One region of the Pseudoalteromonas sp. XMcav11-Q genome, then DNA from elsewhere that is predicted to be linked to it. Evidence: predicted binding sites of a transcription regulator. Region 1 holds the regulator's gene; each other region holds the start of a gene.

Evidence for each region. The regulator sigma-54, encoded in region 1, starts transcription at its own class of promoters, with help from an activator protein. The targets are predictions, from matches to a motif close to GTTGGCACGNNNNTNGNNT.
Region 2: a site for sigma-54 is predicted at 2,424-2,442, ahead of ABMY45_RS11950 (DUF3192 domain-containing protein). Genes of this name have one in related genera too.
Region 3: a site for sigma-54 is predicted at 1,981-1,999, ahead of fliE (flagellar hook-basal body complex protein FliE). Genes of this name have one in related genera too.

What each region holds. Positions count from the first base shown of each region.
Region 1 is NZ_JBECOX010000003.1:395,039-399,231, forward strand. Features, by position in the region: gene lptA (lipopolysaccharide transport periplasmic protein LptA) at 1-169, shown strand, start outside; gene lptB (LPS export ABC transporter ATP-binding protein) at 169-894, shown strand; gene ABMY45_RS07425 (RNA polymerase factor sigma-54) at 941-2,440, shown strand; gene hpf (ribosome hibernation promoting factor) at 2,470-2,757, shown strand; gene ptsN (PTS IIA-like nitrogen regulatory protein PtsN) at 2,759-3,217, shown strand; gene rapZ (RNase adapter RapZ) at 3,210-4,076, shown strand; gene ABMY45_RS07445 (HPr family phosphocarrier protein) at 4,077-4,193, shown strand, end outside.
Region 2 is NZ_JBECOX010000006.1:170,927-175,119, reverse strand. Features, by position in the region: gene ABMY45_RS11960 (response regulator) at 1-983, shown strand, start outside; gene ABMY45_RS11955 (diguanylate cyclase) at 993-1,895, shown strand; gene ABMY45_RS11950 (DUF3192 domain-containing protein) at 1,964-2,344, opposite strand; gene ABMY45_RS11945 (D-2-hydroxyacid dehydrogenase) at 2,543-3,490, opposite strand; gene zntR (Zn(2+)-responsive transcriptional regulator) at 3,582-3,989, shown strand; gene ABMY45_RS11935 (SO_0444 family Cu/Zn efflux transporter) at 3,982-4,193, shown strand, end outside.
Region 3 is NZ_JBECOX010000005.1:186,488-190,680, reverse strand. Features, by position in the region: gene ABMY45_RS10270 (ATP-binding protein) at 1-404, shown strand, start outside; gene ABMY45_RS10265 (sigma-54 dependent transcriptional regulator) at 401-1,780, shown strand; gene fliE (flagellar hook-basal body complex protein FliE) at 2,038-2,370, shown strand; gene fliF (flagellar basal-body MS-ring/collar protein FliF) at 2,391-4,109, shown strand; gene fliG (flagellar motor switch protein FliG) at 4,102-4,193, shown strand, end outside.

The DNA.
Region 1 (4,193 bases):
AACTGGGCAAAAAATCAATGCTCAAGTCATCACCTATGACATTGAAAAGCAATTGATCAGCGCTGAGCGCTCAGACCAAGAAGACTCTCGAGTAAGAACCATCCTTGTTCCTGTTGATGACAAAAAAGACGCTAAAGAGAAAAAAGCGCAGGAAGAAGGTAACAATTAATGAGCGAGCTCAAAGCAACTGGTCTAGCAAAGAGTTATAAAGGTCGTCAGGTCGTCAAAAATGTTGGTTTAAGTGTTCAGGCTGGCAGTATTGTAGGCTTATTAGGACCAAATGGTGCAGGTAAAACCACTACGTTCTACATGATTGTAGGGTTAGTACCAAGCGACAAAGGCTATATTCAGATTGATGACGAAGATATCACTTTGTTACCGATGCACAGCCGCGCACGACTTGGTATTGGCTATCTACCGCAAGAGTCTTCAATCTTTAGAAAACTCACGGTCTATCAAAATTTGATGGCGATTTTAGAAACTCGAAAAGACTTATCTAAAGTTGAAAGAGAAGCTGAACTAAACGAGTTACTGGATGAGTTTAATATTCAACACATTCGCGACTCACAGGGCATGGCATTGTCGGGAGGCGAAAGAAGACGAGTCGAAATTGCTCGCGCTTTAGCCGCAAACCCTAAGTTTATCCTGTTAGATGAACCTTTTGCTGGTGTTGATCCTATTTCGGTGTTAGATATAAAGACAATCATAGAGCACCTAAAAAACCGTGGTATCGGTGTGCTTATCACCGATCATAACGTTAGAGAAACACTGGACGTATGTGAAAAAGCCTACATCGTTTCACATGGTGAGTTAATCGCTGCAGGCACGCCAGAACATGTTTTGGCAGATCAAACCGTAAGAGATGTCTACCTAGGCGAACAATTCAAGCTATAGTTAAGACGTAGTATTAATAACTGTTAAAAAGGATTGTTAGAGATACATGAGGCAATCATTACAGCTGCGCATGGGGCAGCAACTTACAATGACTCCGCAACTGCAACAAGCCATTCGCTTGCTGCAGCTTAGTACATTGGATCTGCAACAAGAAATACAAGAAGCATTAGACAGCAATCCATTGTTGGAAGTGGAAGAAGGTGATAATACTGACGGCGAAAACGCTGACCAACACAGCCAAGAAAAGAGCCGTGCTGACGACAATCAAGATTCAGCCGATGAAACGCAGGTTAGTGACTATGAGATAGACTCAGATACCGCCATGAGCAAAGACACTGTGAGCGATGACCTTGCCATGGATGTCACTTGGGACGAGTATATGAGTGCAGCGCCTGCTGCAAGCTCAGGTCCACTTCCCGATGACGATAATGTTTATCAAGGGGAAACCTCTGAATCTCTCCACGATTATCTCATGTGGCAACTCGAACTGACACCATTTAGTCCAACAGATAGAGCTATTGCGATTGCGATTATTGAAGCTGTCGACCTGTCAGGCATTCTAACACTGTCTTGCGAAGACATTTTAGAAAGCATTAATGACGAGAATAGCGAAGAGCCTATTGAGCTAGATGAAGTCGAAGCCGTACTCAAACGCATTCAGCTTTTTGACCCTGTCGGTATCGCAGCGCGTAGTTTACAAGAATGCTTATGCATTCAGCTAAACCAATTCGCCCCAGATACCCCATGGATTGCCGAAACAAAAATGATCCTGACAGAGCATATCGACTTGCTTGCCAGCCGTGACTATCGAACTTTGGCTAAGAAAACGCGCCTTAAAGAAGCCGATCTCAAAGAGGTCATGACGTTAATACATAGCCTTAACCCAAAGCCTGCGGCAAGCATTATTCATGAAGAGCCTGAATATGTGATCCCTGACGTATCGGTGAAAAAAGTAAAAGGTCGTTGGGTCGTAGAGCTAAATCCTGATGCTATGCCTAAAATAAGAGTAAATGACCATTACGCTGCGATGTCTAGAACGGCGAAATCCAGTACGGATAGTCAGTTTATTCGCTCACATTTACAAGAAGCAAAGTGGTTTATTAAAAGCTTAGAAAGCCGAAATGATACTTTATTAAAAGTTACCAATTGCATTGTGCAACAACAACAGGCATTCTTTGAACATGGCCCCGAAGCAATGCGCCCTATGGTGCTAAATGATGTTGCTGAAATGGTTGAGATGCATGAGTCCACAATTTCCCGTGTGACAACACAAAAATACATGCATACACCTCGGGGAATATTTGAGCTGAAGTATTTCTTCTCTAGCCATGTAAGTACGGAAAATGGAGGTGAGTGCTCTTCTACAGCAATTAGAGCACTTATCAAAAAGCTGATAGCTGCAGAGAATACCGCGAAGCCATTGAGTGACAGCAAAATTGCAGATATCTTAGCTGAGCAAGGAATTAAGGTAGCGAGACGTACGATTGCAAAATATCGTGAATCCCTAGCCATTCCACCGTCAAATCAGCGTAAAAGCTTGATATAAGACGTAAAACCCAAGAAGGAAAAATGCTTATGCAACTAAATCTAACTGGTCGCCATGTAGAAATTACTGACTCATTAAGAGACTATGTCACCAACAAGTTTGCGAAGCTAGAAAGGCACTTTGATCATATCAATAATGTGCATGTGATCCTTGATGTCGAGAAACTAGTACAAAAAGCAGAAGCAACATTACACGTAAACGGCGGCGAGCTATTTGCATCAACAGAGCATCAAGATATGTATGCCGCAATTGATGGCCTTATCGACAAGCTAGATCGTCAAGTTATTAAACACAAAGAGAAGCTCACTCGACACTAAGATGAAATTAAGTGAATTAGTGAACAAGGACTGCAGTAAAGCTGCGGTCCTTTTTAATAGCAAAAAACGTATTTTAGAATACATCAGCGAACTGGCTCATAGCCAAATTCCAAATACCAGTCAGCATGCTATCTTGGACGCCTTAATGGCGCGAGAGAAATTGGGCAGCACAGGGATCGGTAAAGGCATTGCCATTCCCCATGGTCGACTTGAAGGTTTGGATAAAATCCTTGCAATGGTGCTTGTCAGCGAGCAAGGGATCCAGTTTGAAGCCATAGATAAGCAGCCTGTCGATATTTTTGTCGCGTTCATCGTACCTGAAGGTGATAATCAACAACACCTGAAGACCTTAGCGGCGATTGCTGATACACTCAAAGACAAGTCTTTTTGCAAAATGCTTAGGCAAGCAAAAAGTGATGATGAGTTATATGCAGTGATCCAAGGTGAACTTGATGAGTGATGACGAAAAAGGACTCGAGCTTATCATTATCAGTGGCCGCTCAGGCTCTGGTAAATCTGTAGCGCTTCGAGTATTGGAAGACTTAGGCTACTATTGTGTGGATAACATTCCGGTCAATTTGCTGCCGTCTTTAGTCCGCAGTGTTTCGGACAATTATAATAAAATTGCAGTCAGTATTGATGTTAGAAACTTACCTAAAGAACAGGACGAGTTTAATGACATTCTTGAATACTTACCAGGCTTTGCCAAACCTACCCTGTTTTATTTAGACAGTGACGATCAAACCCTGATAAAGCGCTTCTCAGAAACACGCCGTTTGCACCCTCTTTCACTGCATAATCTTCCATTAGATGTTGCGATAAAGAAAGAACGGGAATTGTTAGACGTGCTGATCACTCGCGCCGATTTTCTCATTGATACTACAGGCCTGAGCGTTCATCAACTTGCAGAAGATATCCGCGAAAAAATCTTAGGTAAAAAAGACAAACAACTCATTATTACCTTTGAATCTTTCGGCTTTAAACACGGCATCCCAAAACAAGCGGATTACGTTTTTGATGCGCGCTTTTTACCCAACCCACATTGGGAGCCTGAGCTTAAGCCGCTAACTGGCTTAGATCAGCCAGTCAAAGACTATTTGTCGAGTCACAGCATCGTGCAAAAGTTTACTTGGCAGATCCAAACCTTCGTACAAACTTGGTTACCACACTTAGAGCGTAACAATCGCAGTTATCTAACGATCGCAATAGGATGTACAGGTGGGCAACATCGCTCGGTATACTTAGCGCAAACCATTGGTGAACGTTTTGCTAAAACCCATCCCAACGTCAAAATTCGTCACCGAGAGCAAGAGGGTTAAATGTTAGAAGATACGTTTTTAATCCAAAACAAACTCGGCCTGCACGCTCGAGCAGCGACGGTTCTTGCGCAATTAGCAACCCAATTTGATGCCGAAGTGACCTTATATCAAGGAGAC
Region 2 (4,193 bases), on a different contig from region 1:
ATTTTGCTGGTCTTGCGGAATCTTTATCTGTTGAGCGATTGCACGCGATGCATGCTCAGCTCGACAAGTCTATTGTTGTTATTCCGCCGGAAACCTCGCTTGACCCCACTTATGCGCTACCAGAAAATACCGCATTACTACTACATTGTGAAGGGGTATTCCCTGAGCAAAGTAACCATATTGCGCTTAATCAAAGTGTGTTTTACCAATCAGCTTATACTTGGCTTGCTGAGTTTGCCCATATGACGCAAACCGTCGACAACGTGTGTATGCAAGTTGCTGGTGCGCTTTGCTTGGTGGTCGACGATAACAACTTAAATTTGGATATTACTGAAAATATGTTGAAGCAGAATGGTATTTCTACCGTAGGGCTACAAAGCGCGGAACATATTGAGGAAGTTTGCCGCTCACTGCAACCAGATATCATCCTGATGGATATCCATATGCCAAACATTGATGGCTATCAAGCGACCAAGCAGATCAGAGCCGTATGGTCTGAAACTGAGCTGCCCGTTATCGCCTTGACCGCCAATGCAAGTAAAGAAGAGCGGGCGAAAGCCACAGCCGTTGGCATGAATGATTATTTGGTAAAGCCGATCAATAGCACACAGGCGTGCAAGGCATTGGCAAGTAATATTTTCCAGTCAGATAAAACAGAAGAAGCCTTTTTTGATTATGAGTTTGCTTTATCACAAATGATGCAAAATGAAACGTTTTTGCAAACAATGTTAGATAAATTTGCTAAACTTTGCCATGATTACCTAGAACAGGTTGCTGAAATAGAGCAAGGTTCAGCATTATTTGAGTTAGCACACGGAATTAAGGGCGCTGCTGCAGGTCTGGGCTTTAAGCGACTAGCGAAAGTTGCAAAAGACCTTGAAACGCAAAGCAAAACGATCACAACAATAACAAATCGCACTGACTTGGATGTGTTAACAAATGCACTTTCACAGGTGGTGTGCTTTATCGAGCTAAAAAGGTAGCGTCATAAGATGCAGCAAGCTGAGCACATTTTTATTATTGATGATGACCCAATAAATAAGATGGTCCTAAGCAATACATTAGGTGACGGCCATCGGTTATCCCATAGCACAGACACTAAGTTATGTATTGATGAACTAAAAGCAAGTAAACCAGACCTTATTATTTTAGATGTGTTAATGGCTGACGGCGCTGGATTTTCTGTTTTAGAGTGCCTAAAAAAGGATGCGAGCACTTACGGTATTCCCGTTGTCGTGATCTCTGGTAGTGTGAGCTTTAAAGATGAAGCACGAGGTTTGGAGTTAGGGGCTGTGGATTATATTACTAAACCCTTTAACCCTTTGATTGTAAAAGCCAGAATCAAAAACCATTTAGCAATAAAAAAGAAAAATGACCTGCTAGAAAAGCTAGCCTCTATCGATGGTTTAACGGAGTTGCCCAATCGTAGATATCTAGATGAAGCGATGAAATCAGCATTAGAAAGCGCAAAAGCTGATGGCAGTGCGTTTACCGTTATGCTGGTTGAGGTGGACTATTTTAAAACGTTTAATGAGCATTATGGCTACATGCACGGTGATGATTGTTTATTTAAGGTCGCCAAAGCGCTAGAAGAAGGCGCTACCCGACGTTCTTTATTTATTGGCCGTTTTGATGGTACTCGTTTTGCGTTGGTACTAACTCAGCATAATATCGACGTAATTAATGAGATAGCAGAAGCGCTGCACGACTCGGTTAATGCGTTAAAAATCCCCCATATTGCTTCACCGATATGTGCGCATGTGAGCGTTAGCATTGGTGCAGTTCATATTGAAAATCACTGTAGTAGTGAGCTTAGTGAGCTGATAAAAATGGCCGATAGCGCACTTGCCGTTGCACAAAAACAGCAAAGTACGGTTTTTATTAAAGTGTTATAAATATCTAAAGCCATATGCGGGGGCTAAAGCATATCCGCATTATTCACCATCCTTGGTGCGATAAAGTCTTACTGAATTTGCTTTAGTGCGTTGTCGCCAAAGCCAACCAGTTGGTTGTTTTTGAATACCAATGGCGTGCACTCATCTTTTGTTACTTTGCCGTCTGAGTGTTTGCTGTTGGTTGCATAGTACAGCACTTGATAGTTGTCGCCGTCTTTTGACACCAACTCGCTAAAGTCAGGAGTTGCAAACATGTCTTTTACTGATGAGTAAGACGCGCCCATTTCAAGGTTAGCAATCTTTTCACGATTTTTACGCTGTTTATGTTCCCAGTTAGACGAGTTGTATTCAGAAGCCCAACCGTGTTCTACTTCACCGTCGGATACAGCAACGATACAGCCTGATAATAGAGTAGAGCTAAGCGCAGCCACTAACATTAATTTTTTCATTGTTGTTTTCCTTTTTAATTTTGTTGCTGAGCAAGTAATGCAAACAGCCATTTATTTTTTGCTTGAATTATCACAAGAGTTGCAAACTCTTTGCCAACTAATAAAGTTTATAAATATCAGTTTGTTGTTGTTTTTTAATCAGTTTGTGGTTGATGGTTTTCACTAACTTTTAGCGATATCACTCACTAAAACAATAATCTAGACCACTCGGTTTCTCGTTGTGCCTGCCACAAAACTTTCAATATTAATGGCAATTTCGCCGACTAAACGTTCGATGGCTTCTTTACTTGCCCATGCCGTATGCGGTGTTAAAAGCAAGTTTTCCCCTTGGTATTGAACAAGTGGGTTGCTTGCTTGGGCCGGCTCTTGAGTGAGGACATCCACAGCAGCACCAGCTATTTGCTTGTTAGTTAGCGCATCCACCAGCGCTTGCTCATTGACTATTCCGCCTCTCGCGGTGTTGATAAGATAAGCATGATTTGGAAGTAGAGCGAATTCAGCTCTCGAAATCAGGTTTTCTGTTTCAGCGGTAAGCGGGCAGTGAATCGATACAATATCCGCAATCTGCAGTGCTTCTTCAAAAGCCATTCGTCCTGCTCTAACCTCAGTTACGCCCCTACGTTCGGCAACAATTACCTGAGCTCCAAATGCTTGTGCGACTTTTGCAACGGCTTCTCCTAACGTTCCATAGCCTACGATCACAAAGTTTTTGCCTGCAATTTCGTTGATGCTGTAGTCCAAGCGACAAAACATATCACTTTGCTGCCAAAGCCCTGCACGGCAGTCTTGCTGGTAACGATGAATATTTGTCATTAAGTTACCAAGCATAGTAAAGGTGTGCTGCACGACAGAAGGGGTCGAATAACCAGCCACATTAGCCACCGCAATTTGATGGGCTTTTGCGGCTGCCAAATCGATGTTGTTGACGCCTGTGGCCGCAACACAAATCAGGCGTAATTGCGGTAACGCCGCGATTGTTTGTTCAGTTAACTGTACTTTATTGGTGATGATGACTGCTGCATCTTTACAGCGTGTGATGATGTCCTCACTGGGTGTGGTGTCGTAAGACGTTAATGTGCCTAGTTTGGCAATGGGGGAAAGATCGGTTCCTGCAAGGGTTTTAGCGTCTAATACCACGATTTGCATTATTTTTATCCTTTTCTTGACTTTGGAGTTAACTCTAAGGTTTATACTTGTGATGTCGACTAGGATAATCTTCAGGACTTGGGAGTGTAAAGTGGTAAAGATTGGTGAGCTGGCAAAGCGGCTTAACGTATCAACTGACACGTTAAGGTATTATGAAGCAAACGATCTTCTACACCCTTGCACAAGGAGCGAGGGCGGGTATCGGTTGTTTGATGAGCAAAGTGAAAAGCAAATGCGCTTTATTCTTCGCGCGAAGGAAGTAGGGTTTAGCCTCAAAGAAGTGCAAGACTTGCTAAAGATAAAGTTTGAAAAGTATCAGCACAGTTGTGAAGAAGTGAAAGCGCTGACTATCACTAAACGGGATTTAGTGAGAGCGCGGATCGCTGAGTTACAAAAATTTGAACAATCGTTATCGACGCTAGCAGAGCAATGCTGCGGCGGTAAGGAAGCGGCAGTGAGCTGCTCGATTTTAACGGCCTTGGAGGCTATCGATGAATGAACTGATAGTAAATTTTTGGCAGCTATTTTTAGTATCTGCCCCGTGGTTACTGCTTGGCCTAATATTGGCTGGGTTACTTAATGTATTTATTCCAAAAGATTTGTTGCAAAAGCACTTAGGAAAAGAAGGATTTTGGACAACGATAAAGGCTGCGCTGATTGGGGCGCCTATGCCACTGTGCTCTTGCGGCGTTATTCCTGCTGC
Region 3 (4,193 bases), on a different contig from region 1:
TGGTTGAGCTTAACCAAGCAAAGTTGGAAGCATTTTTACCCGAGCCAGATATCGAAATATTAGGTAATCGTACTGCGCTTGCAAGTGCGATCCAAAACCTGATCCACAACAGTATTCAAATAATTGGCAGTGCGGCACACATTGAACTTAATGCAGAGCGCGAGCCGTGTGGCGAGTATGTACGTATCTCAGTTGTTGATAATGGTCCTGGTATTGATGAAACCTTAGTCGACAAGTTGTTTGAACCATTTTTTACAACTAAGTCGCAGGGGACTGGGTTAGGACTTGCGGTGGTTAATTCGGTCGCTAACGCACACAAAGGGTTTGCACAGGCAGACAATATTGAAGGCAAGGGTGCGCGTTTTAGCTTGGTACTACCACTAATTGAGGCGGAGGAACTATGAGTAACAGAGTTTTAGTTGTTGAAGATGATGCTGGTTTAAGAGAAGCACTCATTGATACATTGCAGCTTTCAAATATCGAGTGCGTAGAAGCAAGTTGTGCGGAACAAGCCGTTTTATTGCTCAAGCAAGAAACCTTTTCTTTGGTGGTGAGTGACGTGCAAATGGGTGCCATGAGTGGGCTTGACTTGTTAAAGACCATTAAACTCAACTATCCCGAATTACCGGTATTGATGATGACAGCATACGCGACCATTGATGATGCGGTTGAAGCGATGAGATTGGGTGCCATCGACTATATGGCTAAGCCATTTGCGCCTGAAGTATTGCTCAATATGGTTGGACGTTATCTACCTGAGAAGGAAAAAGAGACAGATGGCCCCATTGTTGCCGATCCAAAGAGTATTAAACTACTTGAACTGGCTGCAAAAGTAGCTAAGTCGGATGCCAGCGTTATGGTACTTGGACCGAGCGGTTCAGGTAAAGAAGTGTTAGCTCGCTATATTCACGATAAATCCGACAGAGCAGATGAGCCCTTTATCGCAATTAACTGCGCTGCAATCCCAGAAAATATGCTCGAAGCGACCCTGTTTGGTTACGAGAAGGGGGCATTTACAGGTGCCATTCAGGCGTGTCCTGGAAAATTTGAGCAAGCACAAAAGGGAACGATTTTGCTTGATGAGATCACAGAGATGGATTTGGGATTACAAGCAAAATTACTTCGCGTGTTACAAGAGCGGGAAGTAGAGCGTTTAGGCAGTAGAAAAACCATTTCACTGGACGTCAGAGTGTTGGCAACCAGTAACCGCGATTTAAAAGAAGCGGTGGATGATGGGGTATTTAGAGAAGATTTATATTATCGCCTCAATGTTTTCCCGCTAGAGTGGTTGCCACTGAAGGACAGAGCGGGTGATATCGCTGTGTTAGCTGAGCATTTGTTGGTAAGACATACGCAAAAAGCAGGCAAGCCAACACCTATATTAAGCAGCGGTGCAAAGCGCAAGCTCAGTTCACACAGTTGGCCTGGAAACGTAAGAGAGCTAGACAACGTTATTCAACGTGCCCTGATTTTGTTCCAAGGTAATGAAATTCAAGAAGATGATATTTTTATCGAAAATTTCTCACCGATGGCTTTGATAGAGTCTGCACCACTTGTAAATCATGAAGCATCAGCTCTAATGGAGCGCTCTCAAGGTGAGGATGAGATCATTAGCTATAAGGATGAGTTACAGGATAAAGAACACCAAATTATTTTAGATACACTGGCAAAGTTTAATGGCAAACGTAAAGAGGTGGCGGAGGTATTGGGTATGAGTCCTCGCACACTTCGCTACAAGCTGGCAAAAATGCGAGATTTAGGGATTGCGCTACCCGCTTAACCTAAGTTAGCTGAGCTTAAAAACAATGAGTTAGCTCATTGCTTATCCAAACCTCAGGCTAAGCTTTATCTGTTAATTCAAATTTAATTAGGTGCCTATAAAGATCAGCAGATCTTAGGCGCCTAGTTTTCACTTCTATGCACTGCCAATTTTTCGACATGCTAAAAATGTTTCAACATACTGAAAATTAACGATTTTAAGTTGGCACGTTTTCTGCTTTATTACAGGTAACTAAGAGTTATTTTGAGTAAAGCATCATGAAAGTACAATCATCAGCGCTATTTCAAGAAATGCAGGCAATGGCTGCAGAAGCGACGAGAAACACACAGCCATCAGTGCAGCCGGTTAAGACGGCGGCATCTTCGTCGGCTCAGTTTGGCGATTTACTCTCAGACGCACTTAATACGGTTCATGGCTTACAACAAGAAGCGAAACAAAAAGTCACCGCTGTTGAAATGGGTGACAGAAGCGTTTCTCTTGCAGAAGCCATGATAGCGAAACAAAAATCGTCGGTCGCTTTTGAGGCAACAGTGCAAGTTCGTAATAAACTTGTAGAGGCCTATAAAGAAATCATGAGCATGCCAGTTTAATTGAGTGACTGTGGAGAGTAATCGTGGCTACTAATCAATCAACAGATCTTACGCTTTCCGATGCAGCGCTGAATAATGACAGCGGATCGGATGAGCAACAAGAGCAAAAATCAGGCTACTTCAGTGCGCTAAGCGGTGTTGATATGTTGCGCCAGGTTACTCTGGTTATTGCCCTTGCTATTTGTTTAGCAATCGCAATCTTTATTATCATTTGGGCGCGCCAACCAGATATGCGCCCACTTGGTAAATACCCAACAGAAGAACTCGTCGAAACGTTAGACTTTTTAGACCAACAGAAAATTGAATACCAATTAGATGGTAATACCATTTTAGTCGCTGAGTCGGACTATCAAGACATAAAACTACGCATGGCGCGTGACGGTTTTACCCAGTCTCCGAGTTCTGGCACTGATATTCTGATGCAAGATATGGGTTTTGGTGTTAGCCAACGTCTTGAAAGAGAGCGCTTAAAACATAGCCGTGAGCAACAACTTGCGAGAACAATTGAAGAGTTACAAGACGTAAATCGTGCAAAAGTGTTACTTGCAATTCCAAAAGAAAACGTCTTTGCACGTCGCGAGAAAAAACCCTCTGCAACCGTAGTTATTACCCTTAAACGTGGCAAAACGCTTGGCGGCGAAGAAGTTGATTCAATCGTAGACATTGTGGCATCAGCGGTACAAGGCCTAGAGCCTTCACGCGTGACTGTCACCGATCAAAACGGTCGTCTACTCAACTCTGGTTCTCAAGACTCTTTGGCTGCGCGCTCGAGAAAAGAGTATGAAATCGAACGTAAGCGTGAACAAGAATATCTAGAAAAAATTGATAGTATCCTGATCCCAACTGTAGGTCTTGGTAACTTTACCGCGCAGGTTGACTTAACGATGGACTTCAGCGCAGTTGAAGAAACGCAAAAACGTTATAACCCAGATTTACCTGCGGTTCGTAGCGAAACGACGTATGAAGAAAATAATATTGGTGGTTTAGCTGTGGGTATTCCGGGGGCGCTGACTAATCAACCTCCTATAAACTCAAATATCCCAGAGATTGCGGGTCAAGGCGGCAATGGTCAAAGTGCAACACCAAGCAGTAATCAAAAAGAAGCAACCCGTAACTATGAGTTAGATACCACTATTAGCCATAAACGTCAGCAAACTGGGGTTATTCGCCGGATCAGTGTGAGTGTGGCCGTTGACTACCTCGCAAAACCTGATGCTGAAGGTAACATGGCAATGGCGCCGCGTACGCAAGAAGAGTTAAATAACATCCGTCGTTTGCTACAAGGTGGTGTGGGCTTTGATATGCAGCGAGGTGATGCACTAGAGGTAGTGACTGTGCCATTCGTGCGTGAAGACCTCACTGAAATGCAAGAGATACCACTTTGGGAGCAAGATTGGTTCCAAAAGACAATCCGTCTTGCAGCAGGTACCTTAGTGATCATTGTGCTAATCTTAGCGGTAGTAAGACCTATGCTTAAGCGTCTAATTTACCCAGATGATACGCTTGAAGATTTTGATGAAGATGCGTTGACCAGTGGTGTAGATTTAGGTGACAGTACACTCGATATGCTAAATAACGAATTCGATGAGTCTGCGGTTGGCTTCTCTTCTGACGGTAGATTACAATTGCCAGACTTACATGGCGACGAGGACTTACTCAAAGCAGTACGTGCCTTAGTTGCTAACGAACCAGAACTCTCATCACAAGTTGTGAAAGCGTGGTTGACAGAAGATGACTGATCAAGAACAAAAACAATTGCCCGCAGCCTTTGACGTTGACAAGCTAGATGGCGTCGACAAGGCTGCCATCTTACTGCTTAGTTT